DNA from 4 places in the Paenibacillus sp. sgz302115 genome. Region 2 is predicted to be linked to each of the others. Evidence: predicted binding sites of a transcription regulator. Region 2 holds the regulator's gene; each other region holds the start of a gene.
The links. Region 2 encodes LexA, which represses DNA repair genes until DNA is damaged. Its sites were predicted from a motif close to CGAACATATGTTCG; they were not measured.

Region 1: a site for LexA is predicted at 2,150-2,163, ahead of recA (recombinase RecA). Genes of this name have one in related genera too.
Region 3: a site for LexA is predicted at 2,713-2,726, ahead of AC0LWN_RS29710 (YhjD family protein). Genes of this name have one in related genera too.
Region 4: a site for LexA is predicted at 3,809-3,822, ahead of AC0LWN_RS17115 (YolD-like family protein). Genes of this name have one in related genera too.

What each region holds. Positions count from the first base shown of each region.
Region 1 covers NZ_JBVYOK010000001.1:1,018,629-1,026,631, forward strand. The annotation lists gene AC0LWN_RS04595 (regulatory protein RecX) at 165-899, opposite strand; gene recA (recombinase RecA) at 1,016-2,080, opposite strand; gene AC0LWN_RS04605 (competence/damage-inducible protein A) at 2,380-3,669, opposite strand; gene pgsA (CDP-diacylglycerol--glycerol-3-phosphate 3-phosphatidyltransferase) at 3,725-4,312, opposite strand; gene AC0LWN_RS04615 (YajQ family cyclic di-GMP-binding protein) at 4,403-4,894, opposite strand; gene AC0LWN_RS04620 (hypothetical protein) at 5,060-5,224, opposite strand; gene AC0LWN_RS04625 (RodZ domain-containing protein) at 5,307-6,302, opposite strand; gene AC0LWN_RS04630 (DUF3388 domain-containing protein) at 6,406-7,173, opposite strand; gene AC0LWN_RS04635 (DUF3243 domain-containing protein) at 7,373-7,633, opposite strand; gene ymfI (elongation factor P 5-aminopentanone reductase) at 7,751-8,003, opposite strand, start outside.
Region 2 covers NZ_JBVYOK010000001.1:836,429-844,431, forward strand. The annotation lists gene AC0LWN_RS03810 (hypothetical protein) at 1-452, opposite strand, end outside; gene AC0LWN_RS03815 (DUF896 domain-containing protein) at 536-709, opposite strand; gene AC0LWN_RS03820 (LysM peptidoglycan-binding domain-containing protein) at 820-1,233, opposite strand; gene lexA (transcriptional repressor LexA) at 1,432-2,058, shown strand; gene AC0LWN_RS03830 (L,D-transpeptidase) at 2,170-2,508, shown strand; gene AC0LWN_RS03835 (hypothetical protein) at 2,771-3,151, shown strand; gene AC0LWN_RS03840 (hypothetical protein) at 3,234-3,776, opposite strand; gene AC0LWN_RS03845 (hypothetical protein) at 3,797-4,018, opposite strand; gene AC0LWN_RS03850 (hypothetical protein) at 4,240-4,461, opposite strand; gene AC0LWN_RS03855 (hypothetical protein) at 4,628-4,846, shown strand; gene glnA (type I glutamate--ammonia ligase) at 4,949-6,277, opposite strand; gene AC0LWN_RS03865 (MerR family transcriptional regulator) at 6,308-6,718, opposite strand; gene AC0LWN_RS03870 (methionine gamma-lyase family protein) at 6,802-8,003, opposite strand, start outside.
Region 3 covers NZ_JBVYOK010000029.1:54,549-62,551, reverse strand. The annotation lists partial or broken gene AC0LWN_RS29715 (choice-of-anchor A family protein) at 1-1,771, opposite strand, end outside; cyclic di-GMP riboswitch class I at 1,853-1,942, opposite strand; gene AC0LWN_RS29710 (YhjD family protein) at 2,748-3,125, shown strand; gene AC0LWN_RS29705 (ASCH domain-containing protein) at 3,473-3,892, opposite strand; gene AC0LWN_RS29700 (RidA family protein) at 3,936-4,340, opposite strand; gene AC0LWN_RS29695 (hypothetical protein) at 4,330-4,656, opposite strand; gene AC0LWN_RS29690 (hypothetical protein) at 4,646-4,861, opposite strand; gene AC0LWN_RS29685 (nucleoside deaminase) at 5,054-5,515, shown strand; tRNA gene AC0LWN_RS29680 (tRNA-Thr) at 5,628-5,699, opposite strand; gene AC0LWN_RS29675 (MTH1187 family thiamine-binding protein) at 5,829-6,137, opposite strand; cobalamin riboswitch at 6,488-6,717, shown strand; gene AC0LWN_RS29670 (anaerobic ribonucleoside triphosphate reductase) at 7,019-8,003, shown strand, end outside.
Region 4 covers NZ_JBVYOK010000008.1:132,756-140,758, forward strand. The annotation lists gene AC0LWN_RS17095 (NucA/NucB deoxyribonuclease domain-containing protein) at 1-411, opposite strand, end outside; gene AC0LWN_RS17100 (glycosyl hydrolase) at 817-2,292, shown strand; gene AC0LWN_RS17105 (zinc ribbon domain-containing protein) at 2,314-2,814, opposite strand; gene AC0LWN_RS17110 (hypothetical protein) at 2,972-3,616, shown strand; gene AC0LWN_RS17115 (YolD-like family protein) at 3,849-4,154, shown strand; gene AC0LWN_RS17120 (hypothetical protein) at 4,182-4,346, opposite strand; gene AC0LWN_RS17125 (hypothetical protein) at 4,457-4,639, shown strand; gene AC0LWN_RS17130 (M15 family metallopeptidase) at 4,768-5,454, shown strand; gene AC0LWN_RS17135 (WGxxGxxG family protein) at 5,525-5,890, shown strand; tRNA gene AC0LWN_RS17140 (tRNA-Leu) at 6,027-6,112, shown strand; gene AC0LWN_RS17145 (helix-turn-helix domain-containing protein) at 6,483-6,695, shown strand; gene AC0LWN_RS17150 (AAA family ATPase) at 7,026-8,003, opposite strand, start outside.

The DNA.
Region 1 (8,003 bases), 180 kb from region 2:
ACGGCGATTACATTTCATATGAGTTGTACGCGAACCGCATAGGTAAGATTCTGCTTTTTGGGAAGGAAAAAGGATTCTTATTCTAATGCAGATTCATGTTATATTTTATTATTTATAAAAAGACGTTGTCAAGAGAGTCGATATGCGCATTAAAGTCAAGAGAATCAGTCAGGGAAGTAAATCTCTTCCTCTTCCCATTCAAAATCCTCTTCCTCACGCAAAATATTCAGTACCTGCCGTACCATATCCCCGGAAAATCCCCGCCGCATGAGGAAGGCTCCTGTCTTTCTCCGCTTGTCATTGACATCCCCGCGAATCAGGCTCCATTTCTTCCGCCCCGTCTGCAGAGCGCTCTCCAGCTCCTGCTCGGGAGTAATATTCTCCAGCGCCTCGGAAATCAGCGTCTTGTCGATTCCTTTTTCACGCAGCTCCTGGCGTATCCACAGCTTTCCCTTGCGCTGATTCGTTATCCGCTGTTCCGCCCACTGCTTGGCATATAAGGGATCATCGAGAAAACGTTCCTGCTGCAGCCGCTGCAGCACCTCGGCAATAATAGTCTCTCCTATTTCCTTCTCCCGTAAACGGCGGGCCATCTCCTGGGCTGTCCGCGGCTTGCGCTCCAGATAACGCAGTCCTTCCACATAAGCCCGCTGGCGTTCGTCGGCTACAACAATTTCCTCCAAATCGGCCTTCATAAAAGAACTGCCGGTAATCATCCGGTATTTAATCATGACATCCTCATGAACAGTCATGTTGTAAGCACCAAAATGAATGATATAGCGGTGGTCAGACTTCTTCTGACGTTCCACTCTTGTGATCTCAAGCAACTGGTCTGCCGGGAAGTCGGCCAGCGCCTGATCTTCCTGCTTTTCAGGCTCGGGGTTCAGTTGTATTACCATTGCTGTCTGTCACCTCATTGATACATAAATTTCCGTAAAGTTATTTTTTTTATGAAAAAACGCCCTGCTATGTTCATTCACAGGGCGCCTTCTAAAATTAAAAATCAAATATCAAATTATTCGATTTCAAGCAGCAGATTTTCTTCTTCCTCTTCCTCTGCCGCTATCTCGGCTTCAGTCGGTGCAGCCACAAGCGTTGACAAATTGCTTGCTTCACGGATCTTGTTCTCAATCTGCAGGGCAATCTCCGGATGTTCCTTCAGGAACTGCTTGGAGTTCTCCCGCCCTTGACCAAGACGCTCACCATCGAAGGAATACCAAGCGCCGCTCTTATTGACGATATCCATTTCCGTACCGATGTCAACAAGACTTCCTTCCTTGGAAATCCCTTCACCATACATAATATCAACATCCGCTTGCTTGAACGGAGGAGCTACCTTGTTCTTCACAATTTTGATCTTCGTACGGTTACCCACAACATCGTTGCCCATCTTGATGCTCTCTACCCGCCGTACATCCAAACGAACGGAAGAGTAGAACTTCAATGCCCGGCCGCCAGGCGTGGTTTCCGGGTTACCGAACATAACGCCGATTTTCTCGCGGAGCTGGTTGATGAAGATGGCAATTGTGTTGGACTTATTGATCGCCCCGGACAGCTTCCGCAAAGCCTGGGACATCAGTCGGGCCTGCAAACCTACATGGGAATCCCCCATGTCGCCTTCAATTTCCGCTTTCGGTACCAATGCTGCCACTGAGTCAACAACAATGATGTCTACCGCTCCACTGCGGACAAGCGCTTCGGCAATTTCCAGTGCCTGTTCACCGGTGTCTGGCTGGGACAGCAGCAGTTCATCAATGTTTACGCCGAGCGCATTTGCGTATTTAGGATCGAGCGCATGTTCGGCATCAATGAAGGCAGCTTGTCCGCCTACCTTCTGTACCTCAGCAATAGCATGCAGGGCAACGGTCGTCTTACCGGAAGACTCCGGTCCATATACTTCAATAATACGTCCTTTGGGAAGTCCGCCAATACCCAGTGCGATATCAAGTGCCAAAGATCCGCTAGGTACGACCTCCACTTTCATGTGATTGGATTCTCCCAATTTCATGATGGAGCCTTTACCAAATTGTTTTTCTATTTGACGAAGCGCCATATCAAGCGCAGCACGACGATCTGACAATCAGACCACTTCCTTCACTGTTTATAGTAATATAATAGCGTGTTTTGGAGGTCTTGCCAAGCTTTTTTTCGAACATACATTCGTTTTTTTTGTTTCCCCGGTTAATACTCCCTTTTATTGTAAGCCTCCTTCAAGATATGGAACTATAGCAGAATACCCGGCCACCGGAAAACTTGGAACGCCTTTCTGAAGGGCCCGCTGCGGGCGAAACTATATAGCAGACAAACAAAAAACCGCAGCAAAGATCTCTCAGTGCCACGGTTCTTCCGTATAGATGAATTATATACCGGACCGGAAGGTTATTGCAAGGCTGATCCCTCAAGCGGGGTTGCTACCTTACGCTCCTCCAGCCTGCGCCAGAGACGGTACAGCAGCGCCTTGACGGTCCGAAGGCGGATGTTTTCACGTGTTCCTTTGAGATTAAGCTCATATACCTCCGTAGGGCGGCCGCGTTCGGCCAGACCGACAAATACAAGACCTACAGGCTTGCGCTCCGAATACCCCGGACCGGCGACGCCGGTAACAGATAATCCAAAGTCACTGTCGGCTGTCATCCTCACCTGGTCCGCCAGCACTTCCGCCACCTCGCGGCTGACCGCGCCGGGAGCATTCGGGCCCTCCAGCAGTGCGGCAGGCACATTCAGCAGCTTTTTCTTCATATCATTGGAGTAGCAAACGATTCCCCCGGCAAACATAGCGGCACTGCCTGGTATATTCGTTATGCTCTCCATCAGCAGGCCGCCCGTACAGCTCTCCGCCGCACTTAAGGTCAGGCCTGCATCCGCCATCCAATCAACAATTAACTGCTCCAGCGGCACATCTATGTTGGCATACATATGCTCCGGCAGGATCTCCTGAATGGTCTTCTCCAGCACGTCCAGCTTCTGCATAGCCTCGCGTTCAGAAGGGGCTTTGGTGGAGATACGAACCGTCACCTCGCCCTCCTTCGCATAAGGCGCTATGGTTGGATCACTCTGGCCCCGGATCAAATCAATCAGCTTATCCTCAAGCAGCGATTCCCCGATGCCGGCGAATTTAAGCATCTTGGAGTAGATCGGCATTTCATTCGTCAGCGCATGCTGCAGCAGCCAAGGCTTGGCCTGCTCCGTGAACATGGGTTTCATTTCCCGGGGCGGCCCCGGAAGAACGATGTAATACTTACCCTCCTCCTCAAGAGCAAGACCAACAGCAAGGCCTGTTGAGTTCGAAAGCGGCGTTGTTCCTTCGATTATAAGTGCCTGCTTGCGGTTATTCTCGGTCATCACAATCTTCCGCTCGTCAAAAAAGCGTTGAACATGATCCATCGCAAGCTGGTCAATATGCAGTGAACAGCCTAGGGACACAGCCAGGGCATCTTTGGTCAGGTCATCCTCAGTCGGGCCAATTCCGCCGGTGAACAGAATAACATCCGCACGGCTGCGGGCAATTTCAATCGCCTGCTGAAGGCGGCTGCTGTTATCTCCGACAACGGTCTGAAAGTAAACATCAATTCCCAGCGCCGCCAGCTCTACAGATAGGAACTGGGCATTGCTATTAACAATCTGTCCGAGCAAAAGCTCTGTGCCAACGGCAATAATCTCTGCTTTCATAAACTTACTTTCTCCTCCTGGGTGTAGAGTAAACAAGGAATTCCGCTCTTTATGCTTAGGCGTTATGAAGCTCAAGCAATTCCTTATTCTTCACGAAATAATCAATTCCGGAGATAATAGTGATGACCGCCGCTGCCCAGATTGCAATATCGTCCACAGGAATGCTGACGAACTGAAACGGGAAATTATTGAGCAACAGAAGTGAAATCGCAACAATCTGCACCACTGTTTTTAACTTGCCCCATTTGCTGGCAGCAACCACTTTTCCTTCAAGCAACGCAACCTGCCGCAGTCCGGTTACCGCAAATTCACGGCTGATAATGACGATGGCGATCCAGGAATCGCATCTGCCCAGTTCCACCAGGGAGATCAGCACTGCGGAGACGAGCAGCTTGTCCGCAAGCGGATCGAGCAGCTTGCCAAGATTGGTGACCATGTTATATTTCCGGGCTATGTAACCGTCTATACCATCCGTACTGGCCGCAAGCAAAAAGATTACTGCTGCGATCAGATGGTTAAATGAAAGCTGAAAAGATCCCCAATGTATCGGTTCCGGATAAAAGCTGAAATTCACCAGCAAAAAGAACATCATAATCGGGATAAGACAAATACGAGCAAGCGTAATGCGGTTGGGCAAATTCAACAGAGGTTCCTCCCTTGATCCATACGAATCCGATATTCACGAAAACACCCCGCGGAAGAGAAGTGCATAAGCACTGCGGGGTACAAAAGCTTACTTTAAATTGTTAAACTGCAGGTCCAGCGGCAAATCGGCTTTCCGCAAAAGCTGGATAATTTGCTGCAAATCATCCCGGCTCTTGCCGGTTACGCGGATTTGATCACCTTGTATTTGGCTCTTCACCTTAAGCTTGGAATCGCGGATCAGAATGTTGATCTTTTTGGCATTTTCATGATCAATTCCTTGTTTGAGGCCGAGGCGCTGGCGTACAGTCCCAAGCGAAGCTGGCTCGATTTTGCCAAAATCCAGATTCTTCAGCGTAATGCCGCGTTTGACCATCTTCGACTGCAAAATATCAATGACCGCATTAAGCTTGTATTCGTCCTCTGAAGCAATAATAAGCGCATCCTTCTCCAGCTTCAAGCTGCTCTTGCTGTTCTTGAAATCAAAGCGGTTATCAATCTCTTTCTCTGTTTGGTGAACCGCATTCGTCAACTCCTGCATATCCATCTTGGATACGATATCAAATGAACTTTCCGAACTCATTACTCCACGTCCTTTGCTAACAATTATTCTGTTCCTATTATATGAGAAAGCAGCTCTCAAGTCTAATTATGAACTGCAACCGGTTATATCGTAAAACATATAAAGTCTTATCATTTCAAACAAAACAGCCCCACAATGTGGAGCCATTCTTGTTAAGCAGGCGGGCTATTGTCTGCTGCGCGCAGGAGCCCGGAACATATCCAGAATCCCAAGCAGAACATGCGCCAGTCCGAACCCCAAAATTCCATAACCCCAGGCGCCCGGTGTCATATAATACCCGAGGAGACTGACGATGATACCCAGCGCTGTTACGATCCAGCTAACGGTCATGAGCGAATGCACCCCGCTTTGGCGTAAGAACTTAAATCATTCATAGGTTCTCCAAAATGCCAAAGCCTATACTTCAAATGCATTATTGGGTAGTGACGTTCTCCTGGGTCGGTGCAGCATTGTCCTGTGTTCCTCCGTTGCCGCTGTCTTGTGTTCCTGTACCTTCATCCAGTTCAAGGAGGAGGCGGGAGGAGCTTTTGCCATCAGTGATAACTTGTCCATTAACTGTTATTTCCGTAGCAGGAGAATATCCGGATTTGATATACATCCCTGCACTGTCAAGGGTAAAGGTCAGATTGTCACCGGCTGCGGTATTGCCGAAGCTCAGCTTCTCGCCTTTGGAGTTTACGCCCTTGTAGACCTCAAGCCAGCTCACCCCGGTTGCGGCAATCTGAACCTGCACCGCGCTACCGGCAGGAGCAGTAACCTTAAACACCGTCGTTTTACCCGATTTCCGGTCCTGCGCAACCGTAACTCCTCCTTGTGCGGAAGGCGACGGAAGCGGCGTTGATGAAGGCGCAACGGTTGTCTCAGGAGTAGCTGTAGCAGCAGTGGTATCCGTCGATGCCGAAGCTGAAGGAATTGCCGCTCCGCCTCCTGCCGCCGTCGGCGATGGCTTCACTGCCGAAGGGTCCTGTGTCGCAGCGGTCAAGTTGGCTGTATCGGTTTTATTGGGATCTGACTTGTTCATATTCGAAGAGGCATACCAATAAATAACCACAATAATCAATACAGGAAAGGTCCACATCAGAAGCGTAGGCAGCCACTTCGCATTCCGTTCGGGTTCAGGCTTGCGGCTGCGCTTCTGAATAACTGTCTCCATTGTGGTATCTTCCGGAGGAGCAGCAGCAGGTACGCTGCCATGTTCCTCTATCAGCTCATCGGGATTGACACCGACCGCCTCTGCATAGGTTTTGATGAATGCCCGGACATAAAAACTTCCCGGGAGCACCTTATAATCCCCCGCTTCGATGGCTTCCAAATATTTTTTGCGAATTTTCGTTACTTCCTGGACATCATCAAGGCTCATCCCTTTCTGCAGACGCGCCTCCTTCAAATGCCGGCCCAGTTCCGACATACCATCACCTCCTAAAAGTTTTGTGAGCATAGCTGCTTGATTCACTTCGTACAAAACTCGCTTCGTAAGCATAAGCTAAGTTTTGTGAGCATTGCTTGTGTTTCTATAGATCATCACTGTAGCTCGTCGTAAACGAGTCGTACAATATCTCTTCGCTGGGTGAGTTACGCAGCTCGATAATGATATCAAAATCATCATAGGTGTAGCCGGATTCCCGCACAAAAATATCCGGGTGCTCGATCACCTTCGTGCTGGGCATGTTCATCACCTGCTGCAGCAGGTTGTAATGCTTCTCATTGGAGCGGATCGTGCTGACAATACCGTCAATGATGAACACATTATGCGGATTCATCTCATCCTCGGCAAGCTGGCTGCGAACCGTTTGCCGCAGCAGAGTCGAGGAGACAAAGGTCCAGCGTTTCATGGCGCAGACGCTGCCGGCAATAATGGACTCCGTCTTGCCGACACGGGGCATGCCGCGCAGGCCAATGACCTGATTTCCGTCTCTCTTAAAAAGCTCACCAAGGAAATCCACCAGCAGCCCAAGCTCATCCCGCGTAAAACGGAAGGTTTTGCGGTCATCCGAATCACGGTCAATATAACGGCCATGCCGGACGGCCAGCTTATCCACAAGCCGTGGCGAACGCAAGGCCGTAACCGTTATATTATCTACTTTTTTGAGCATCTCGCCCATCAGCATGATCTTCTCATCGTCGCTGGTTTCCAGCAGCATCCCACGGGTTTTGCCTTCTACCCCGTTAATGGTCAGGATATTGACCTCCAGCATTCCAAGCATTGAAGCGATATCACCAAGCAGACCGGGTCTGTTCTTATGTATCTTATACTCCATATACCATTGTTTATATTCCACGATTGCACCTCATAGATTCCTTTTCCCATACCTTTGCTATACGTCAAGAAGAAACGGTTATGCCGTCCAAAAGGACGGCATCCGCAAAGTGTTCTGAAACACGGGTCATGTTAATGATATATAAAATGAAATTGAAAGGCAAGTTCACCTCTGTAATAATTGCAGAAAAGCTCCCGCAGGGGGAGCTCACTGCCGCATACTATGCGTTTTTCTTCGCCAGCTTGACCATGAGTGAAGCAATGGTGTGCTTCTCGTCATCCGTGCCGACATCCCACAGCTCTTTGATCGCCCGGTTGGAATAGTTCCCCGGATCAACTTTTTTATCAAGGAATTCCCCGATTTCAAAAGCCAGCTTGGAGATGGTTTCTTCACTCATCCCCATTTTCTCAGCCTGAATGACCCGTTCGCCCAAGAAGCTTTTCCAGGTATCAAAGTTTTTCACTACGGAGTCTGTTGACATCTTAAATCCTCCTCAAAATGTTATGGATTACGTGAGATTTAAAAGCAACAGTTATAATATGTCTCGACCCGGACGTTCTTATGCTGGAGCATTTCTCCAAGCAGCACATGGTAAGCTTCAGGTAATCCATCCGCCGTTCGGACTGATGATCTGCCCGGTGATATAGCCGGATTCGGGGAGTGCGAGAAAATATACCAGCGAGGAAATCTCTCCAGGCGTAGCCAGACGTCCCGCCGGAATCTCCTCCTCCAGCATGCGCATTTCATCCTCCTGCAAATTGGCCAGCATCGCCGTATGAACCGCTCCCGGTGCTACGGCATTGACCGTAACCCCTGAAGGGGCCAATTCCTTGGCGAGCGCTTTGGTAAAA
Region 2 (8,003 bases):
CGGTTGAGCAGCTTGGAGAACACCCATTGTGTACGTTTACCCTTATATTTAATGGAGACTGCGCTGCGGGTCACGATGATCTTCTCAATATCCGCTGCCGGCAGCCAGCGTTCACGGTTGAATTTGATTGTGGAGAGCCTAGCGCGTTCAACCTTTAAATAAGGGCGCCGGAAGAACAGCAGTGCCGCCAGCAAGAAATACAGCACAACTCCCAGCCAGTTGGCCAGTATACCGCTCCCCCTGGCTTCGTCTATTGAGCCAACTACCCAGAACATCATCCCAAGCAGCATCAAAACTACAGGAAACACAATGTTGCGGCCTTTAAAAATATCACTGCTCTTTGCAGCGGCAGAGCTGGTTGAAGCATAAATGGACTCTTTCCCCTGCTTCTTGCGCTGCTTGTTAAGCTGCTGTGTGTTGCGTTGAACCATTCTTTCCCAAGAACGGGCCATGTAAGTTCCCCCTAGTCATCCTGTAATATCTATGAAAAGGAACAGGCACAGTCTATAGATGCCATGTAGCCTTGTTCATGCTCTTAATTATCGACAACTTCAATGTTATCAAGCTGAGCACGGAAGTTGTTGCGGATGTTACCCAGATAGATCTCACGGAGCTTGGCTCTTTCCGCCAGCTCTTCTTCATTCAGGCCGTCACTCTTCTGCTTGCGTGCCAATTCGTTAATGCGTGCGACCAATTGATCAATATTCAATGTGTTCCCCTCCCCTTTAAATTCATTCTAACTGTGCCATGAGAAAAAGAGCTTGTCAAGGTCTGCTCCCTGAAAGCTCTCTGCATGGAATTATGAGGTGTGAATTTCAGTTAATAAACCGGTAATGTAAGCACGTCACCAGCCTTGATGCTGCTGTTATCCAACCCGCTTGTCCGTTTGATTCCTTCTATATATACGGCAGTTTTCATATCAGCAGGCTTGTTCTTCAATGCAATGCTCCAAAGAGTGTCCCCGGGTTCGACAACCACCCGTTTCTCCTGCTTCAATAATGACACCGATCCCGCAAAAACATTTCCGACTACGGTAAACCCGGAAACAACTAAAAGAAGAACCAAAGCCAGCTTCACAAAATTGTCTTGGCGGAATAACCCTTTGCATGCTGTAAACAATGCTAGGATAAGCTCCTTAATATCGAGTCTATGAATAGAAGCAGAATGGTTATCCGCTGTATGAACTTCGCGAACCTCGTCGTAGATGCTGCGGTATGTGCTGTACTTTAACATATTTACCGACCTCCAAACACTTGTTCTTACTTTCGAAAATAATATAGCACGAACATGTGTTTTGCACAATACCCTTTTCGAACAATTGTTCCCTTTATTTTTGGTGCGGTTATTTCCATATTTTTTAGAACTTATGTTTGTACGAACGGAGGTTCTATGTTATAATTTTCCCAAACATAGTATATGGGGTTGATTCCGATGTCAAAGATTTCGAGTCGTCAGCTGGCGATCCTGGAATTTATACGTAACGAAGTCCGCAGCAAGGGTTATCCGCCGTCCGTCCGGGAAATCGGTGAAGCGGTTGGACTGGCCTCCAGCTCCACCGTACACGGCCATCTGGACCGCCTTGAGAAGAAAGGCCTTATCCGCCGAGACCCTACAAAACCACGTGCGATTGAACTACTCGGCCAGGAGGACTCCGAGAATGTTCACCAATTCGTCCAGACGGTTACCCGTATTCCAGTAGTGGGCAAGGTTACCGCCGGGGTGCCGATCACAGCTACAGAGAATATTGAGGATTACTTTCCACTGCCTAGCCATTATGTAGGCGACAACAAAGTTTTTATGCTTTCAGTACTCGGTGACAGTATGGTTGACGCTGGCATCATGAACGGCGATTATGTTATCGTCCGCCAGCAGCAAACAGCAGATAACGGTGATATCGTTGTCGCTATGACCGAAGAAGACGAAGCAACAGTCAAGACCTTTTACAAAGAACGTGATCATATCCGCCTGCAGCCGGAGAACCCGGCTTATGAACCGCTACGCCTTAACCGCGTTACCATTTTGGGTAGAGTCATTGGACTTTTCCGCGACATCCATTGATATCTCCAATCCCCTTCGAAGACTGTTCTGCTGCCAAGCAGAGCAGTCTTTTCCTTTATGAACATCATCTCACTCCACACATATCCTGATAGCAAAGGAGAGCTGATAACAATGCCCAATTACCGTATTATCGTTGATTTGTCGCAGCGGATGCTGTATCTGCTGGATGGCAACACCATGATCAGAGGATTCCCCGTCGGCATTGGCAAAATGCTGACCGTTACTCCGGCAGGTGAATACACAATCATCAACAAACAGCCCAATCCCGGCGGACCTTTCGGTGCCTTCTGGATGGGCCTCTCCAAACCGCACTACGGCATTCATGGAACCAATGATCCCTCCTCTATCGGCAAAATGGTCTCCCACGGCTGTATCCGCATGCACAACGAGGACGTTCTCTCCCTGGCGGCAATTGTGCCTATCGGAACCCGGGTCACCATACGCGAATAAGCTTGAACCACAAGTAGAAACGGCTACGCCGTCCATAAAAGGAAGGTATCCGTTTCAGCGAGAAATATAAGGATAAAGTAAAGTGTGAAACTTATACTTTCTTATATTTGCACAAAGAACACCAGCGTCAGGCGATGCTCAACAGCCCGGCGTTGGTGTTCTACATGTTCAAGCAGTTTTTTTCACATTCATACAGGAATTTTGCGGCTATATGTCGAATCTTGTACATTGGAAGATTAATTCTCGAAAGGAAGTGCCTGGTTTGAATAATTCAAAGATTAGAACCCATATTGATTTTAAGGTGGATGCTTTGGGGAAGCTCTCCAATCTCCTGCTGAACAACGATCATGGGGAACGCAGAGTAAACATCCTCACCAGCTTTGGCAGCATTCAAGGAAATGTAGCCGGCTATAACAGCAGACAAGATGAGGATGTATTTAACCTGAAATCATTAATGGATGACGTCATCGTGGATGAGTACATTTCCTACTTGGGCGCAGAGCACCCTGAGAAGAACTATAATTATAACTTTGTAGTACTGGATAATGTGGTTGTAAGACCTTTCTCCAGCTACGGGACTGAGATTGAATATAAGCAGCTTATCGTGTATGCTGACCAAATCGCTGCCTTCAATTTCGTATAATTACAATACGCCATCTTAATCTGGGCCTCCAGGAAAAACCACCGCGCTCCTGCAAAGCTTTTTCCGGAGGCATTTCTATGAGCTATTCGAGTGTCTGATCGTACCCCAGCTCCTCCAAAATCCCCTCAGCAAGAGCAAACTGCGCTTCCGCCGGCTCTTTAAGCTTTCTGGAGTAAACTACTGCGCTCTTGGCAACCTTTTCGATCAAACGCCGGCCCTGCTCCTTCGTAATAGATACTTCCAGCCCCGCCCGGCCCACCACTTCCGATAAACAAAAGAAAGCAATGCGCATGCTGTAATTCTCCCGGCTCAAAAAGTAAAACAGATGAGGGATATTCTTCAAAAGACGATCTATCCAATTCGTAATCTCCCGGATCTGATAAATCTCTCTAGGGTCCTGCGCATAGCCGCCCCAGATCAGCGAAACTTTGCCGCGAAGCCTTTTCTTCTCATATTTCTTGAACTCCCGAAGATACCGCTCCAGTCGGCCTTGTTCCACATCCTCTCTGGAAACGTTCAGCACAGTTATGCCGTCCGTATCCGTAATCAGAGTCTCGTTCAATGGTGATCCGCTTGCTTCCTGCTGCTGTGGCAATCCTAAACGCTGCCGTAGTCCATCTTCCACTCTCTTCACCTTCCGTATAATTACTTCTGGGGTAGTCTTACCCTAAATTCAAACCCCTCACGGCTGTAGCACATTCCGGCCACCAATACATCATCAGGAGTCCATCTCTGCACAGGACCGGCATAGTCTGCAATCACATGCGGCTTGCCCTCCATTAATTGGACCACGTATACCTTTACCTGGGCGAGAGCTGCAGCAAACAAATCCGCATCGCTGGAAAGGACTTTATATGTTGATTTCAAAAAGCTACCTCCTTATATGTGGTTCGTACTTAATTGTCAGCTTATAGCCACTCTGTAAAAATAGTATACAGCGGCTTGGAACAATATGTAAACGCAATCTTTGGCGTAAAATCGCAAAAAAGACCCCGCCCGCGTTGAAGCCCTTCCGGCAAGGTCATGCCCCTCTATATAAGGTCCATTAAACGCAAAGAAAAAAGCCCCACGATCTGTGGACCTTCACTTTACTTCTCTTCTATATGCTTCAAAGCTGTTTCGATGTTTTCTTTCAAATAACCATGGTTTTCGGGTAAAACAACTTTGTGCGCTCCGGACACTTCAACCCCTTGCGATCTCGCCTCAGTCTCTACAGCCTCGACAAAAGTCATTTGCTTGTCTTCAACATTCACCCGGATATTATGAACATCCAGCAAATCAAGAATCAGCGTCGAATTAGCTTGTTCCATACCAGATAGCTCCTTTCGTATTTTCTTCCATTGTGTCACATTACGTCAGATTTGGCTATGCAATAATTAACAGGAACTAGATTTTAATGGATGAACTTGCCTTTCCGTTCAGGATTTGATAAGACTAAGTTAGTTGTTCCCTAAGAGATAAAGAGGAGGATGCACAGTGGAAGAAGTACGAATTCAGAAAAAAGACCGCACTGTAAGCTTTAGAGTGATTGAGGAGGAAGGTGAATTTATAGTTTTTGATATGTCTCTCTCAAGTCCGACAAGCAATAGAACGAATTACAGCGGGAACCAATTCCAAGAGGCTTGGAAAGCTGTTGAAGCCATTCTTGGCGAAACCGAAGTCCCTCATGAATTTTTAAAATACACAAATTCCTGATCCACAGCAGACGGTCCCGTACGCGGGGCCGTTAATTATTTCCTCAACGAAATCCACACAAGAAAAACCCTCAACGCTTAGAGCGTCAAGGGCTGCTTCATCCTAGTAAAGAGTCATGTATTGATCTCTTTCCCATTCATGTACTTGAGTCCGATAAATATCCCACTCGATTTCTTTCAGTTCGTAGAAGTGAGCCAGCGCATGCTCGCCGAGAGCTTCGGTGATAACATGGCTGCGGATCATTTCATTCAGCGCTTCCTTCAGATCAGACGGCAAGCTTGGAATGCCTTCTTCGATCCGTTCTTCCTCAGACATCACATAGATGTTGCGGTCGATTGGAGCCGGAAGATCAAGCTGACGTTTGATGCCGTCAAGACCTGCCTTCAACATTACAGCAAGTGCAAGGTACGGGTTAGCTGCCGGGTCCGGGTTGCGGACCTCAATGCGTGTACTGAGCCCTCTCGATGCCGGAATACGGATCATTGGGCTGCGGTTGCTGGCAGACCAAGCTACATAACAAGGCGCTTCGTAACCAGGCACCAGACGTTTGTAGGAGTTCACTGTCGGGTTCGTAATCGCCGCAAAAGCACGTGCATGCTTCAGAATGCCGGCCATATAGTAACGTGCAGTTTTGCTCAGGCCAAGAGTGTCGCTTTCATCGTAGAAGACATTCTCACTGCCTTTGAACAAGGATTGGTGTGCGTGCATCCCGGAACCGTTCATGCCAAAGAGAGGCTTAGGCATAAAGGTTGCATGCAGGCCGTGCTGGCGGGCAACCGTCTTCACGACAAGCTTAAAGGTCTGGATTTGGTCAGCCGCCTTGATGGCGTCAGCATATTTAAAGTCAATCTCATGCTGGCCGGAAGCGACTTCGTGGTGCGATGCTTCAATTTCGAAGCCCATTTTTTCAAGAGTCAAAACGATCTCGCGGCGGCAGTTCTCCCCAAGATCCATTGGCGCCAAATCAAAATATCCGCCTTGGTCGTTCAGCTCAGTAGTTGGATTACCCTTCTCATCGGTTCTGAACAGGAAGAATTCCGGCTCAGGTCCAACGTTCATTGCGGTAAAGCCCATTTCTTCGGCTTCCTCCAGACAACGTTTGAGAATACCGCGAGGGTCGCCGGCAAAAGGCGTTCCGTCAGGCATGTACACGTCACAAATCAGGCGTGCGACCTTGCTGTCCGTAACCCAAGGGAAAATAACCCATGTGCTAAGATCAGGGTAGAGGTACATGTCGGATTCTTCGATTCGAACATAACCTTCGATAGAAGAGCCGTCAAACATCATCTTGTTGTCGAGCGCTTTTTCGAGCTGACTAACGGGAATTTCCACGTTTTTGATCGTGCCAAGCAGATCGGTAAATTGCAGACGAATAAAACGGACGTTTTCTTCCTTGGCTACACGCAGGATATCATCTTTTGAAAAGCTCACTTTACCCTCTCCCTTTCAAGTCTCTGTGTATTATTTATTAAAAAACCGGGATAGCTCGCCTTGAATGAGAGACACTTGTCCCGGTCTTTTACCGGAAACCAGCTCCTGCTTCAGTAAACGGTGAAGCTGTGAGTCAGACAATTCTCTACGTCTTACCTCTGTATCAGGGGTAATGACCGTAGCTTCTTCAGATTCCTTCGAAACAGGGTTCATCACCTGCTTGATGCCGGCAATATTAACCCCCTTCTCTATCAATGCCTTGATCTCCAATAGACGTTCTACATCATTGAATGAGAACAAACGCTGGTTGCCAGATGTGCGCGCGGGCACAATCAGGCTGTGCTGCTCATAATAACGAATTTGTCTTGCAGATAAATCAGTTAGCTTCATTACGATTCCTATAGGGAATAATGCCATATTTCTGCGGATTTCATCACCCATGACTCATCCAACCTTCCAATGATCTTTTTCTCATCTCATTGTACATTTCTTAATTTGGCGTGTCAATGGTATGTAAGTTTACTTTACAATAGTCTGCGATCTCTCATACTTTGTAAAGCCATCAAAACTCCATATTTTACGTGAGAATACGTTAATCCGCCTTGCATATAGCCGATATACGGCGCCCGGATCGGCGCATCCGCAGATAACTCCAAGCTGCCACCCTGGATGAATGTACCTGCCGCCATAATGACAGGATGCTCATAACCTGGCATATCCCACGGCTCGGGAACGACATGACTGTCGACGGCGGCGGCACGCTGAATGCCCTGTACAAAGGCGATCAGATGCTCCGGTCCGTCAAAAGCCACCGCCTGGATCAGATCCGTACGCGGCTCATTCCAGGCAGGCTTGGTCGTAAACCCGCAGCGCTGGAACACAGCAGCAGCAAAGATGCTGCCCTTCACTGCCTGTCCCACTGTATGCGGTGCCATGAACAGCCCCTGATATAGCCCTCTCGTTGTCCCCAGCATGGCTCCCACTTCGCCGCCAATCCCCGGTGCTGTCAGCCGGTAGGCCGCAAGCTCCACAAGATCGCGGCGGCCGCAAATATAACCGCCCGTCTCGGCGATTCCGCCGCCCGGATTCTTAATCAGCGACCCGGCAACAAGATCCGCTCCCACCTGAGGCGGCTCAAGCTTTTCTGTAAATTCGCCATAGCAATTATCTACGAATACGATTACATCCGGTTTCAGCTCTTTAACCTTTGCCACCATTTCGCCGATTTCTTCAACGGTAAAGGAGGAACGCCAGTCATACCCCCGGGACCGCTGAATCCCGATCACCTTGGTATTGTCATTAATAGCCAGCGCTACCTCTGCCCAATCAATTTTCCCTTCAGCCGTTAATGCCGTTTCGCGATAACCGATTCCGAAATCAGCCAGGGAGCCGGTGCCGTCTCCCGGTTTGCCGACTACCTTATGCAGCGTATCGTAAGGACGGCCTGTGATGTACAGCAGCTCATCTCCGGGACGCAGCACGCCAAAGAGTGCTGTGGATATCGTATGTGTGCCGGAGGCGAAATGCGGGCGTACCAGCGCGGCTTCCGCCCCGAACACCTCCGCATAGACAAGATCCAGCACCTCACGGCCCCGGTCGTTATAAGCATACCCTGTAGATCCGGCAAAATGAAAATCGCTCACCTGCTGCCGCTGAAAAGCCTCAATTACCTTCCACTGATTATGATCGACTATCCGGTCAAGCGACTTCACCGCATCTTCAATTT
Region 3 (8,003 bases), on a different contig from region 2:
TTGGCGTTGGTGTCGGCGTTGGCGTCGGCGTCGGCGTTGGTGTCGGCTCCGGCGTTGGTGTCGGCGTTGGTGTTGGTGTCGGCGTTGGCGTCGGCGTCGGCGTTGGTGTCGGCTCCGGCGTTGGTGTCGGCGTTGGTGTTGGTGTCGGCGTCGGCGTTGGTGTTGGCGTCGGCTCCGGCGTTGGCGTTGGCGTTGGTGTCGGCGTTGGCGTTGGTGTCGGCGTCGGCGTTGGTGTTGGTGTTGGTGTTGGCGTCGGTTTTGGCGTCGGTGTCGGTTTCGGCGTCGGCGTCGGTTTTGGCGTCGGCGGTGGTGTCGGCGTCGATGTTGGTGTTGGCGTCGGCGTCGGCGTCGGTTTTGGTGTTGGTGTTGGTGTTGGCGTTGGTGTCGGCGTCGGCGTTGGTGTCGGCGTCGGCGTTGGCGTCGCCGTCGGTTTTGGCGTTGCCGTTGGTTTTGGCGTTTCCGTCGGTTTTGGCGTTTCCGTCGGTTTTGGCGTCGGCGTCGGTTTTGGCGTCGGCGTTGGTTTTGGCGTCGGCGTTGGTTTTGGCGTCGGCGTCGGTTTTGGCGTCGGCGTTGGTTTTGGTGTCGGCGTCGGTTTCGGCGTTGCCGTCGGTTTTGGCGTTTCCGTTGGTTTTGGCGTCGCCGTCGGTTTTGGCGTCGGCGTTGGTGTTGACGTCGGTGTTGGCGTCGGCGTCGGTTTTGGCGTTTCCGTTGGCGTCGGCGTCGGTTTTGGCGTCGCCGTCGGCGTCGGCGTCGGTGTTGGTGTCGGTGTCGGTGTCGGCGTCGGTGTCGGCGTTGGTGTCGGTGTCGGCGTTGGTGTTGGCGTCGCCGTCGGTGTCGGCGTCGGCGTCGGCGTCGGTTTTGGCGTCGGCGTTGGTGTTGGCGTCGGTGTCGGTGTCGCACTCGGTGTTGGTGTTGGCGTTAAAGGTGGTTCCGTTCCCTGGTACGGATAATGGTGCATCTGCACATGTCCGTTGAACGATTTTGCAATGAGTGTGCCGTGCAGTTCCGCATAATCATAGTACACTTCGGCCCGTGGCGCTAATATAGTGCCATTAATGGTTGTGTTGCCAATTTTCAAATCAGTGGCTTCATAAAAATTAAATAATACCTTATTGGGATTGCTCCCATCAATTTGAAAGCTCGGGATTTTCACTGAGGTCCCGCTTACATTGATAACAACCGTTGCATTCCCCGTTATATTGAACACCATATTATTGGTCGCTGCCCAATCGGCTGCAGTCATATTTATAACATTGTAGGGCTTTGGGGCATTGATGGTTATTTTTCCATAATCCCTGACAAAGGGCTGTGTCTGCGGCAATGCGGCCAGCTCGCTCGAACGCCCGATCAAAAACTGCTCCTCCGCTGCGAAATCAATCGGTGTATCTTTTCGCGAGCCCCCCTGAAGTGTAGTGCTTGAATCAGCCGTTAGAGTACCACCGTATACAGTTGTTCCATGAACAGTCCCATTCGAAAAAGTAATGTTCTTGCCGGCGATAAGCACGTCTCCGCCCGGGGCATCCTTGGATACACCGTACCCCTGCAAAGTAATATTCCCTGCGGCCGCGAGCCTTCCATGAATCTGATCGTATGACTGCGTAAAATCCCCAAAGATAAAAGCATTAAAATTGCCGGCTACCCCCAAAACCGGTGTAGGAGTATAGGGCATACTGGCCGCTGCTTTAACCTCCCATCCCCCAGTAATCACACTGCCTACTGTCAGCATTCCTGCCAATAGCAGAGCTGCCGTCTTTTGCATTTTTTTCTTCAATCGCATGCACCTCCTATTAATTACTCTATGATTTCAAGAAAAAACTATAACAACAAAAAGACCGCCAAGAAGGGTTAGCTTCACGGCGGCCGGACAATCATAACCTGTCTAGCAGGCTTTAGATTCCTGACTTTGCGTCCCGTTCTTTCGAACGGTTTGCGTTTTACATGATCGTATGATTTTTTTAAATTTCAGATAGTCTATGATATTTGTTACTTTCGACCTAATGTCAGTTTAGCCGCTCCACCTCCATATTGTCAATCTATTCCTTTTTATTTTTTTGGAAGCTTGGATGAGAAAATCCGCTGCAAACCGCCATGCATAAGGATTAACCAGCTTGATCCAGTCTGAAACAGTGTTCAACAACGGCGTATCCGGTAGCTTCTTCTGCTTCATGTAATCTTCTCGTTATTCGAAACCACTAATTTTCATTATTAAAATTTAGTCTTTTTGAACTATTTGTCGAACATTGCTGCGTGAAGTCCAACCATCCTTATAATGCAAAAAAACTGTCGCCGAAAGTTACCGGCAGCAGTTTTTCAAAAGATAAAAATTTATATGTTTTACCCCATAAATTATCCTTATCTTTCTGGAGAAACGGAAGCCGTTTCTTCTTGTCGACATCTATGTATGCTATATGCGCTATCGTGTCCAGGCAATGCGGATATAGCGGGTTTGCATTTTATAACAGTTGCATCCAGCCAATCATGGACACCCAAAGCGGAATACTCAGGAGCAAACCGAATACCAAACCACGGCGGAGACTTCCTTCATGAATCATCACAATTCTCCTTTTGAGGTGCTTTATTTTTTCAAGCTTCAATCTTTAATATTTCAATTTTAATATAAAATAATTCTTCTGATTTTATTGTGAAATTTATCACATTTATCGACTTGTTTTAAAATACTATTGATTATTTTTTGAAGGCCGGGTTACAATGCGAATATACGTTCTCTTTATGAGGTGATGAATCCCATGCATAGGGTGGAGAGTACAGACAATACGCTGGTCAAATCTTATATTATGCTGCCGCTGATTATATCGGCTTTTGAGCGCGATGCTGCCATTCTGTCCAAGGAGCTGCGCACCCCCGCCCCCTACATAGAGGTTCTTAATACAGCCGCGAATGCGGCAACCGCTGATCTGCGTGATGTGCGTGCTGAAATGAGAACACGGGGCGTCAAGGTCTACGAACAACTACGGCGGGAGGACGGTATGGAGGTCAAATTTGTCTGCCGGGGGTATCATGAGCGGATGCTGCTGCTGGACCATATCATTGCCACTCAGGCCACGATCCATATGCGCAAATACCTGAAGCTGGATATCTCCAGTTCCCGGATGCGAAGCAGCTAAATGCCTTATTTTCTCACAAAAAAAGGCCCCGCCATAAAAGCCGGCAAGACCATAAGTGGATAACAATCACATTAATACCTTCCAATAGCCCAGCGAGCCAAGAATAACAATCAGCGCTACAGGATATAGAATTTTTCGGCTCACCTTGTCCTTAAACGTAAAAAACAAGCAAAGCATACAAAGCCACGCAATAAGAAGACTTCCCATTCCTTATGCATACGCCCTTTCCTGTGTATCCGGATTAGCTCCTGGCGCAAGACTGCGCTTCAAAACATATATACTAAGATTACCCGCGAGCTAACCCAATCATACCACTAAACAGCTTGGATAGCTCCCCAAAGAGAATACTACTCCCTCTCCGGGACAGGGTGCTCCCAGAAACTCAGCCGTCCTTTAGCAGGTATGGGGTCAGCAAGCAAATCTGCACCTTCCAGCTTCCAGGCAAACCGCCCTTCAGCATAATCGCCAAAAATATATTCATTGCCGCCCGGCCAACCCTCCCCGGCATTCTCAGGAGTCACCTCATGGCACTCGGTAAGGCGGCATGTGGCGATAATGGCTCCGGCGGGCAGATTGTCAGCGGTGAATCCGTGCCGGGCCAATACCGATTTATACGGCTCTTGTCTGCACACGGACTTGTCTATGCCCATCCCGGCATGAATAGCCAGTTCACCGCGATAAGATGTTCTCCATGAACGGGTTTCGAATTGCTTTTCTCCAAGAGCGGCCAATGTCGCCCAGGGCTGCCGGATCGTCAAGCATCTCATTGTCGCCGCCTCCTCACCCTAACAAAAAATGCAATCCAAAGCTCTATAAGCTCCCGGCGGCGATGGCCTCAATCTCAATCAACAGATCATCCCTGATCAGCTTGCGGACTTCAACTGCTGAGCTGGCCGGCGGATTGAGGGTATTGATGTACTGGTCCCGAATATCCCGGACAACCTGCATTTTGGAAATGTCGGTCACAAAAAACGTCAATTTCACCACATCATCAAAGCTGGCTTCCGCAGCCTCCAAGGCGCCTTTGATATTTTCAAATACTTGCTTTGTCTGTGCCGCCAGATCCCCTGCCCCTACAACTTGGCCATCCTTGTTCATGGCTATCTGTCCGGAGATATAGAGCGTCCGTGCATTCCTGACTTCCACCACACTCGTGTACCCGGAGGATACCGGCAAGGTTTCAGGATTTATAAATTTCACCCGTTCATTCTGCATGTAGGCTTCCCCCATTCCAATGAATCCAATGGTGTATAAGCTCTGGAATCATATAAAGATAAGGATTAACAATCATCCTATGCATTGCAACAAAAAATAAAGCCGGGGCGCTTGTTCCCGCATCAATTCCACCCGGGGAGGGCGAAGTTGACGGCTCCGGTTTTTCAAGCCCATATTGCTCTGTCAGCCTATCTTTTGTTCCACTGTCGATAACAGTTCCGTCAACCGCCGCGTAGATAAGTCCAGGCTGCAAAAAGGCCGCCATGAAGATCAGTAAAGCTGTGAATAGGATTACGGATTTTTTCTTAGTGCTCATCATTACCATCCTTATTAACGGACTCATACCGCTGGCGGATTTCAAGATTTTTGGCATGATTATATAGATCCAAAGCCACAATCCCTCTGCGTGCAAGCTTCACAAATAGAACAAAAGCATAGATCCCTAGTCCAGTGCATACCAGCCAAACTAAGAATGCAAATACACTAAATCCTCCAAAAAATATACCTGGCTGCGACACCATTTCTTCACGCCCCTATCCATATTGTTGTCGGCACTTTCCGAACTCAATACTGTTTAGTATATTGGATATGGAACAATATGTAAATCTCCCCGAAAGTCCGTAAACTGTGCTTTAAAGGTCTAACCATGATTTTGCCATGCGAAATGCCACCCGCCTAAATGTTATAGTAGTGTTATACAGGAGGTGCTATTTATGATAAATAACGATGAACAATTTATTGAAGTAGCTATAAAAATGGCTTTTAAGGCTAGAGAAGAGGGAAATGAACCCTTCGGTGCAATCTTAGTAAAAAATAACGAAATTGTAATGTATGGAGAAAATAAAATAAATAGTTATTGTGATCCTACACATCATGTTGAAATTGGACTTATACGCACTTTTTGCTCTGAGAACAACATTTTTGATCTTAATGAATATACTTTGTATACCAGCTGTGAACCTTGCGTAATGTGTACAGGAGCTATGGTATGGTCTAATTTAGGAAAAATAGTCTATAGTGTGTCACATGATCAGCTGGCAGAAATTGCAGGCAGTAATATAATGATTTCATGTAAGGAAGTTATCGAAAAAAGTCCACATAAGCCGGTCGTAATAGAAAAAGTATTAAATGCCGAAGGGCTAAAAGTATTCGAGGGATATACCTTTTCCCATTGAATTCACTTCCATGTTATTCGAGTATTTCAGAATAACATGGATATTTTTTCCCCACAAAAAAAGCACGACCCCCAAAACCCCGGAAGCCGCGCCATGATTGAATTCTTAAGGATGCTGGTGAAGGGAATTGAACCCCCGGCCTACGCATTACGAGTGCGTTGCTCTACCCCTGAGCTACACCAGCTTAAAGCATACTTTTTCTGTCAAACAAAATACATTATACAGCGTCTGGAGAAAAACGCAACCCTTTCTCTCATAGTCCTTGCCTTTAACCCCAGCCTGCCCGCTCTTCCTTCGGTCTAGTCTCCCGGAACTATTGCTCCAGCAGCTTGCGCTCCACCGACTCCAGCTTGCTGCGGCTCGTAGAGACCTTGTCGCGGCGGTCATCTATCTTAAGTGAAGTAGAGACACGCTGTGCACCCGCTCTAAAAGGAGATTCGTGCAGCGCTTCTACAGCAGCGAGAATCCGCGGCAGCGGTCCTTCGATAATTGTGCCCATAGATGTCAGCTCGTAGGTAATGCCCTCCACCGTCTCCAGCACTCGCTGCATACCGGCCACATAGCTGCTGAGGCTGGTGCTGCCTGTGCCGATCGGAATTACGGTTACTTCGCCAATAGCCATTCGAAATCCCTCCTATATATAAGTCTCCAGTCCCTTCTATTGTAACAACTCCTGTCTGGCGTCACAAATCGCCTGAAGCCCCAGCATCCCTTCCCTCGAAATCCTATGATTGCACTCACTGCAGATATGAAGCCTTTGTGGCGTTTTTTGGGACAATTTATGAATCGGATCCGGCAAAATTTGTCGTTATTCTGTGGATTATCTGTGGATGAATTGTGGACTAACTCCGGAACATCTGTGGACTAGCTGTGGATCATCTGTGCGTAAAGCGGCTGAACCCGCCCGGGGCGCGGACTTGCAAAAAAGTATTTACAAACACAATATATTGGGTTAATTTTATATAGCGACAACAAAATATAGTGGAATCAGGTGCTTCACCTCTACAGGAGTGCTGAAGCTTAATAGGGAAGCGCGGTGCAAATCCGCTGTGGTCCCGCCACTGTAACCGGATGCTCGACAGCGTCATGAAGCGCTGCAGAGCAGTATCCTGAGGCTCATGCCACTGAGGGTCATTCCCCTTGGGAAGGCGCCTTAAGGATTCACCGGGAGCCAGGAGACCTGCCTGTTTCCGGGCACCATTATTTACGCCTGCGAGGAACAGGAGAGGTGTCCGCATGCGGCCTGCACAAGCAGATTTAGCCTTCCCTAAGACGGGGAGCCAAGGCTGCCGATACCTGAAGGCGATAATCCTTATTGCCTTCAGGTATCGGCTTCTGCGGGAAAGCTTATTTCCATGGAGACCATCCGCAAATATCCGCGCTCCGGTTATTTGCGCTACGCATCCGGGCATTTTCCGTCTTCCTCGGCGGGAGATGCTTTTTTATTAATGTCAGTTAGCCTGGTTAGAACGTTCTTATATATCGAGAGGAGAGTGCTGCACAATGACGCTGCTGGAGAAACGGTACAACGCTGAACAAACTACACAAGAGGTTATGTTAGAGGAAGTTATCCATTTGGGGCGCGATATTATCGACAGCCGGGATTTGGATCTGCTGCGTGAGAATGCCAATTTGAACGGGGAGAGCTTTTCCGGCAAAATGAGCAAGTTCGGCAGTGAATACTCCAAGTGGTATGCCCGCAACTTCACAATGCCGCCGCAGCTCGTGCAGGCTTCCCTCGATAATGTGGTGTATGTCCATGACCTGGACCAGTACGTCATCGGAACAACCAACTGCATCTTTATCCCGTTCGAGCGGCTGCTCCGCGAAGGCTTCAACACCGGCAACGGCAGTGTGCGGCCACCGAACTCGATTATGACCGCGATGTCGCTGGTGGCGATTATTTTCCAGTCTCAGCAAAATGCCCAGTACGGCGGCGTATCCGCCAACAAGCTGGATTTCGATCTGGCTCCTTATGTAACGAAATCCTTCGCCAAGCTGTTCCGTAAAGGACTGGAGTACTTCGAAGAAGGACAAGCCGGCGAGCATCTCGGCGAGGTTACCATGAGCCGCAGCGATCTGGCCGAGCAGTACCCTCGGGCCTTCCGCTTTGCCCTGAAGGAGACGGAGAGCGAGACGCTGCAGGCGGCAGAGAGCATGATACATAACCTGAATACGATGTCCAGCCGCTCGGGCGGTCAGATTCCTTTTACCAGCATTAACTATGGTACCTGCACTTCGCCAGAGGGCCAGCTCGTCATCAGCTCACTGCTGACGGCGACCATGAACGGCCTGGGCAGCGGTGAAACGCCGGTGTTCCCTATCCAGATCTTCAAATGCAAGCAAGGTGTCAACCAGCAGCAGGGCGATCCTAACTATGAGCTGTTCCTAAAGGCCGCCGAGTGCTCCGCGCGCAGACTGTATCCGAACTTCGCTAATCTCGATGCGCCGCTCAACCTGCAGTATTATGATCCGGCTGACCCGGATA
Region 4 (8,003 bases), on a different contig from region 2:
GTCGGGCAGCTCCTCAAGCTGATTGCCAACCCAGCTTCCTGCGCCGCGGTTATCGCTTGGCGTTATGTATTCAATGTCGGCTCCTGCACCGCCTTCCTCACACATGGCCATCGGCCATTCGTCGCGGTCGTAGCCTTTTTTGGTCGGTACTCCTTTCAGGGATTCCTTGCGGTTCTCCTCGGCCTCTTTCCGGTCGATGGTGCAGACTGCGGATTCTCCGCTGCGGATTGCGTCCTGGATGTGTTTGGCGGTCTCTGGATAGCGGTCGCTTGGAAAGTCAAGCTGAACCACGTCAGAGCTTCCTGTGGACGGCTGCCCGGTAGGCGACGGTCCTTTCTCTTCGAACCAGTAAGTGGCTGCCATAAGCAAGGCGATAATGATGAGACTTGGGATGATTTTCTTGGACTTCACTTTGCTGCCCCCTTAAAGTTTTGGTAAGCCTAATCTTCTTGAATCACTTCGCAAAACTCACTTCGAAAGCATACTCTTAAGTTTTGGTAAGCCTAAGTTATGTTTGAACTATGCTTCAGTGAGCGTAGATTTAACCAGTATAGCTCAAAAATAGCCCTCTTTGGTATACTGAAATTAGTAATAATAGGGAGGGAAGCATATGGAATATGAGATTTCAATCGAGGATCAGACGCTGATTGCCTCCGCTCAAGAGATCATTAAGAAGCGTTATGAATGGGGGCGTCATCATGTGGGGGCGGCTTCTTTTTCGTGCTGAATATTTATTACAATTTCATGACTGTTCGCCGTGCTATTGCCCCGAATATCCCCATACTATGAAGAAAATGATTATGGGGTGGTGAGTACATGGAACAGCGCATCCTGCGCGATTTGCTTGACTCCGCATCACGTCTGGTGGGCGATGTGCAGTGGCAGGCGGCCTTCCGGAATGTGCAGATGGCTCCGGCAGATGCTGCGATTGCGCCTCCGGCATTGAGGCTGCTGAAGACGTTGTACCGCCTGCAGGGACAAGGCATCATCAGCGGACAGCATGATTACCTGGAGAGCCCGGATGATTTTAGCGGCCAGTTGAAAACGGTCAGCGGCCAATATGCCGCGCTTCACGGCTATGAACTGGGCGCAATAGAGAATCAGACGGCGGATCAGATTGATAGCCAACGGCAGGCCGTGGTAGACAGCGCAATCCGCTGGCATAAGACGGGCGGTATTGTGACGATGAGCTACCATGAAAGTTTACCGGGCACAGCCCCGTTGTGGTCGAATGTCCAGATGAGCCTTAGCGAAGCGGATTTTGCCAAATATATTACACCCGGCACTGCCCAGTACAACGCGCTGATCTCGGACTTGGACAAAGCCGCCGTATATTTGAAAAAACTGAGCGATGCAGGTGTGCCGGTGCTCTGGCGTCCGTATCATGAGATGAACGGCGGCTGGTTCTGGTGGGGCCAAAAAAGCTCGTACAGCCGGCTGTGGAGCCTGATGTTCGAGCGGTTCACCGTATATCATAAGCTGCATAATCTGCTGTGGGTATGGAGTCCCAATGCCAAAAATGAATGGTGCGACGAGCCGGCAGGCTATTATCCGGGCAGCGGGAGCGTGGATGTGCTGGCGCTGGATATTTATAACGCAGATTTCAAAGCCAGCCACCATGACAGGCTATGGAAGCTCGGGTGCGGGAAGCTGATCGCCATCGGGGAAAATGCAGAGCTTCCAGCTCCGGCCGTTCTGGCCAAAACTCAGAATAAGTGGTCTTACCAGATGAGCTGGGGCAAGCTGCTCTTTGAGAAGAACAGCAATGCGGTGATCAAAGCGTATATGAATGATTCCTTTGTGTTCACCAGAGATGAATATAAGTTAAAGGCGGCGCAGTATGCCTCTTTGCCGGATGCCGCACCTATGCCGGGCCTGTTCGGGCAATATTTCAACAATGCTTCGCTTAGCGGTACACCGGCGCTTACCCGTAAAGATGAAGCTATTAACTTCATTTGGAAGCAGGCGGCTCCTGATCCCGCTATCTCCGCGGACTTATTCTCGGTGCGCTGGAGCGGCAGGCTGAGTGCAGCCTATACTGAGGGCTATACGATTTATACCTCTTCGGATGATGGCATCCGGGTCTGGATTGACGACGTGCTGGTGATTGACAGCTGGATCAAGCAGAGCGGACAGGAACGGAAGGGCAGTGTGAATCTGATCGCCGGTAAGCTGCATGAGCTGAAGGTGGAGTATTACGAGAACCAGGGGGATGCGCGGGCGGTTCTGATGTGGGAGAGCCCCAGCCAGGTCAAAGGCGTAATTCCGGCCGGGGCGTTTTTTCTTCCCTGAAAAGGAAAGTCCAGTATAGCGCTAGATCTGCTCGCGGTAGCTGATATTGTTGGCGATTTTCTCATCGCGCACCGCTTTGCGCAGGATGTCCTTCACCGTCTGGGCCTTGCGGATTTTGCGGAAAAGAAGCTGCGGCGACGAAGCGTCATCCGAGAATACCGTCAGTGTTCCAATGCCAAGAATACGGTCCGGTATGGACTGCTCCACGGAAAAATCATTCACCCGCAGCAGCTCGATTTCCTCGATGTCCTTCCCGATCAGCCCGGTCTTAACCATAATCCGCTGGCTGGTGATGGTATACGTAGTTGTGTTCAGGCGTACGATGCCTTTGAGGCGGTCGGAGATGCCGGCCGGCTTGCCCTGCCACAGCTCAACTTCAGGGCCGGAGCCAGAGCCGGGGGCTGCTCCTGCCCTAGTAGGGTGTGCCGGGGCTGCGGCAGCATCTCCGGTGTTTGCGCCGCATTCTCCGCAAAATTTGGCGCCTTGCTTGTATTCCGCACCACAGTTTGTGCAATAAGGCATAAGGAATCTTCCTCTCTTATTTCAGGCTGAAATCATTATATCTCTTGTTGAATACGCTTAAACGCAGAAATATGTTTCATTTGAGCTCTTTTTACATAATTTTTATTTGCACTTTGCTTATCCCGCCATTATTCTGTTAAATGGAGGGATATTAATTATGAGAAAAGCTTTACTGGCAGCGTTACTAATGGCGTTTGTGGTACTCAGCGCCTGCGGCAATAATAGTTCGGCGCCTGCTACCCATGAACAGGTACAGGAGACCGTACAGAGCTTCTACAATGAGATGACGAAATTCGATGAAATGGGCAAATCTTCATTGGAGGCGTTCAACACAACCTTGACCTCGTATTCGACAGGAAAAGCTACGGACAAGGAGATGGAGAAGGCTGTAGATGAGTTCCAGGACACAGCTTCCGACCTTGCCGGTGATGTCAAGGATGTGAAGATTTCCAAGAATCTGCCCGAGAACATCCAAAAGCTGTTAAGTGATTCGATCATCGCTTTTCAGAGCGCCTATTCGATCAAGGAGAAAGCTTCGAAAAGTGCGGTTTCTCCCGATGTTACCGCAGAAGAGTTCAATGATATGAACAAGCAGGCAGATGTGGCAATGCTGTACGGCATCTCCAAGCTGAACGAAGCGAGAGTCGCGGCGGGGCTGATCGAAGCGGAGAGCAGCACGGACGCACAGACGCTGAGCGGTACGGGAGCTGTCACGGGAGCTGCCACAGACACTAAGGCGAACAAAGAATCCACAACCAATACCAAGTCCGACACAAGGACTACGGTAACTGACGTGAAGTAAGAATGCACTAAGAGTTAGCCATTTTCTATCCTGGTCATGGGACAGGCCGGCAAAAAGGCGCCGCACAGCGTAAACTGTGAGCGCCTTTTTTGCTGTCTTTTGGAGTGCTGCAGCCCCCGGCATAGTCTGCTTGTCCGATTTTTGCTGCCATATATTTAGGATTGCTTAACCATCAGTATTGCGTATATAATACAAACATATGTTCGTTGATGGATTGGAAGGAGGAACGGCAATGGGCAAGAAGCTGGAAGGAAACGGCCAGTGGGTGAGCAGCAGGATTAGTGAGGAACGGGAGAGACTGCACCGCATCAAGCCGGTACTGGATAAGGAGAAGCTCGAGGAAATTGAGTGTACGCTGGCTTTGTCGCTGCGGAGTCATGTCCGGGTAACGGTGGTTCTGTTCGACTCTGCTGAGAATACGCTGCAAAGCGGCTTTGTGACCTCCATTCACACCCACTCGCGTGAATTCAAGCTGCAGTGGGCGGAGGAATGGAAATGGATTAACGTGGATGACATTGTCGAGGCTTACATCGTGTGATGCAGAACGGCTGCGGCAATATAATCATCATTCTCCATAGGGGGTAGTGGTTGTTTTCTCATACGCGATTAAGGTAACCGCCTTATTACCGTTCATCCGGGCAAGTTCTGCTTCGGCCTGGCGGATGATTTCCACTGCGTCCTCCTGATCGCCAAACGCTGCCACTTTGTAGCTGTCGCTGTGAATGTCCATTGGGTCTTCCCACCTTTCGCAATTATATTGGCCTTTTTATACGAAAATCATCCAGAAAATCGGCAATATGTGGTATGATTTGGATAACGCTGCGAGAGGAGTGGAAGCTTATGATGATAGAGCCAAGGCCGCCTCTGGACGGGGCGATGGAAGAAGCTATGAAGCTGAAGCATCAGGAAAAGGAGCAAAAGCTCCTGAACAATGAGTTTCCGCGTTTTTTTAGAGAAGTGGCCGATTTGTTGATTGCGGTTGCGATCATTGGACTGATCATCTTTTCGGCTAGATGGTGGTAAACGTCCACCTTATAATATGTAAGCTGCTAAGGCCTCGGAGTGTTCGGGGTCTTTTTCTTTTGCAAATAAGGGAACAGCGTACAAGCAATTGGGGAAACAAGGCATTAACTATACCAGGAGGTGATGAGATGCTGACTTTGGATCAGGTGGCACAAAAATCGGCAGCCCGGCTCGGCGGTCTTCATCCTGTCCTGCTGGCGGCCGCAAATGTCTTGATTGAGCGAAGCTACGACAGGGGGATTCCAATCGTCATTACCGCAGGTATGCGGAGTTTTGCCGAACAGAATGCGCTGTACGCACAGGGGAGAACGAAGAAGGGCGATATTGTAACTAACGCGCGGGGAGGCAGCAGCTACCATAATTACGGCCTGGCGGTTGATTTCGCGCTGCTGCTGCCGGACGGCCAAAGCGTCTCCTGGGATACAAAAAGGGACGGGGACGGTGATAAGCTGGCAGATTGGCAGGAGGTGGTGCAGGAAGCGAAAAAGCTGGGGCTCGAATGGGGCGGAGACTGGTCTTCTTTTCAGGATTATTCCCATTTGCAGATGGCTTTTGGACTGACCACCGCACAGTTAAAAGCAGGCCAGCGTCCAAGCGCTGAGCAGGTGAAGATGGCCTTGAGCCGGATCAACGGAGGTGACGATCAAGTGAATAAGGGTGTGGAAATTACGATCAACCTGAACGGGGCGAAGCTCACGGTTGGGGTACTGGATAATGGAACCACCTATGTCCCGATACGGGCATTGGCTGAAGCACTTGGCGCCAAGGTGGCTTATGATCCTGTAAACAAGACAGTAAATGTAGTGACTCAATAAATTTGTCTGCATAGTAAATGCACCGCAGGGGAAAATTATCAGCGAAAATTACAAAAGGAGGCATACCATCTTGAACAAGCTGATCACCAGCCTTACCTGCGGTACAATATTGTCCATGAGTCTGCTCGGAGTCGGAAATGCATCATCGGTTGTCGGAGACGGCACCCATATGATGAACCAGCAAGGCAATACCATGATGAATCAGACCACAGGAACCATGCACAGAAATGAAACCATCGTGCAGGACAGAGTCCGCTATGGAGATAACACCACCGTCTCTCCACTGTCCAATACCACACCAACCGGCAGATACCGCACAACCAGCACGACCGCCCCTGTGGCGAGAACCAGCTCTAACTGGGGCTGGATCGGATTGATCGGTCTGCTCGGTCTGGCCGGCATGAGAAGCAGAAGCGGCGAACGCGACCGCCAATAGTAGGCCCACAAACGGCCCAATCAGCACCAGCTGATCGGGCCATTTTTTTGTAACCAAAATATAATGGAAATTATGATTGCGCATCCACAGGATACATGATATGATATTACTTGTCGCGTTAACTACGCACATACATGCCGGGGTGGCGGAATAGGCAGACGCACAGGACTTAAAATCCTGCGGTACGTGAGTACCGTACGGGTTCGACCCCCGTCCTCGGCATCCATAGCTACAGTGGAAGGCGCATTCAAGTGAATGCGCCTTTTCTTTGCACGTAGGCTTAAAAAAGGATAATGTAAATCTAGGATCGAATTAAGCATGTGATGTAGTTCATTGAAGAGATAAAGAGCATCTTTAAATCCCTGTAAATAGATGGAGCGCTCAAGAATGGCTTGAAGCGACACCTGCGCATCCTCATACAGGAATGCAGTGTTTCGCTGTTCCTCCGGCAGGGCGTTTCTAAGTTGCTGGAAGTGCTGATCACTTTCCTGTAGTAGCAATTTATAGATAGGAGCGGTGTTTGATAGTTCACGGTACATCACTTCAAGCCGAATGCGAATCAAAGGATCGGTTATAGTTGGAGGGGAACATTTTGTTGAAAAGTAATTTAAGAGTTCTAATGGCAGAACATCGTATAAACGACATCACTGAATTAATGGAAAAATCGGGTCTAAGCCGAAATTCAATTAACAAACTTTATAGAGAAACTCAACTGGAGACTGTTAAGTTGGTGACGCTATTCAAACTTTGTGATACGTTTCAATGCAAGCTGTCGGATTTGATTGAGTATGTGCCGGGAGAATAGATGGTACTTGGGAGAGTGCTTTTCTTTTAGACGGATAAATATTCTTCTAAATAAATTTTATATTGATAAGTTCAAGAATTTTGCGGTACATGAGTACTGTACGGGTTCGCCCTCCCCCCGCCCTCGGCACTACAGTTAAAGCCTTGAGAAATCAAGGTTTTTTTATAGCCCTTGAATAAAGCTCCTGCCAAAAGATAAAGGTTCTGTGTGTCTAGAATTAACTATCCAACGCACAGAACCCTGACGACAGTACTCCTTTTCAGTGCTTGTTTAATCACAAATTCTTGAAAGAGTTTATATTATAGATATAAATAAAAAAGTTTTTAGAGTCTAACTAATCTCATTATGCAGATTGAAAATCATTTGATAATAGGATTCTTTAATATCTTTTAAAGATAAATTATCAAAGGCTTCATTCTTAATGTTTTCTATCATCTTTCTTCTTTCATCTCTATCAGTTATAACATTCCTTAGCTCATCTTCTAAAACCAATAGGATAGTTTTGGATGATTTAATAAATGAATCTTCTGTTGTAAGTGGAAGAGATAAATGTTCCAATCGTAATTTATCAATGGCCTTTACAAAACAACTAGGTTTTATAAAATCTTCTACGGTTCTAATATTTTCTCCATTAGCTAATTCATCATACCTTTTCCATTTTCCATTTTTTCTAAGATCAACAAATTCCTCCTGCTTTTCTCTAGCCGGATTGTCATTATCACTGATAATTATATAATTTCGACCAGCAAGTTCTAGAATATTGGCAATATGTTTTATATCTTTAACCCCTCTTGCATGACACATACCAAATTGCTTTAATCTTTTAATTTCTTTATACCTTTCAGGAACCCTCGTTAATGCAAGATTAAACAAGCTTTTATCTTTCCATCCTTCAAAAATAAAATTATTATTTTTTAATGTTTCAAAGACAGAAAATCCAAGTGCATTAAATATTACTTCTTCATCAACAAAGTTTGATTCATCAACTTGTTTAATATTAGTTTTTTCTTGTTTTTTTTCGACTATTAAATGTCGTGATATTTCTTCTTTATCAATCATGAAAATAGAATGAGTACTATATACAATATAATTGTTTTTTGATATTTTGAACATTTCTTCACGTAAGTATTTTTGTCCAGATGGGTGTAAAGCTAGATCGGGTTCATCAAACAGAAGAAGGGTATTTCTCATCTTTTCGCTTTCTACTTTAGCTGATATAAAGAGAAGAAAGCACACAAATCTTTTAAATCCGTCACTCCTCTGAGATAGTTCAAAACTATTAAAATTATCCTTAATACCAGCATCTAT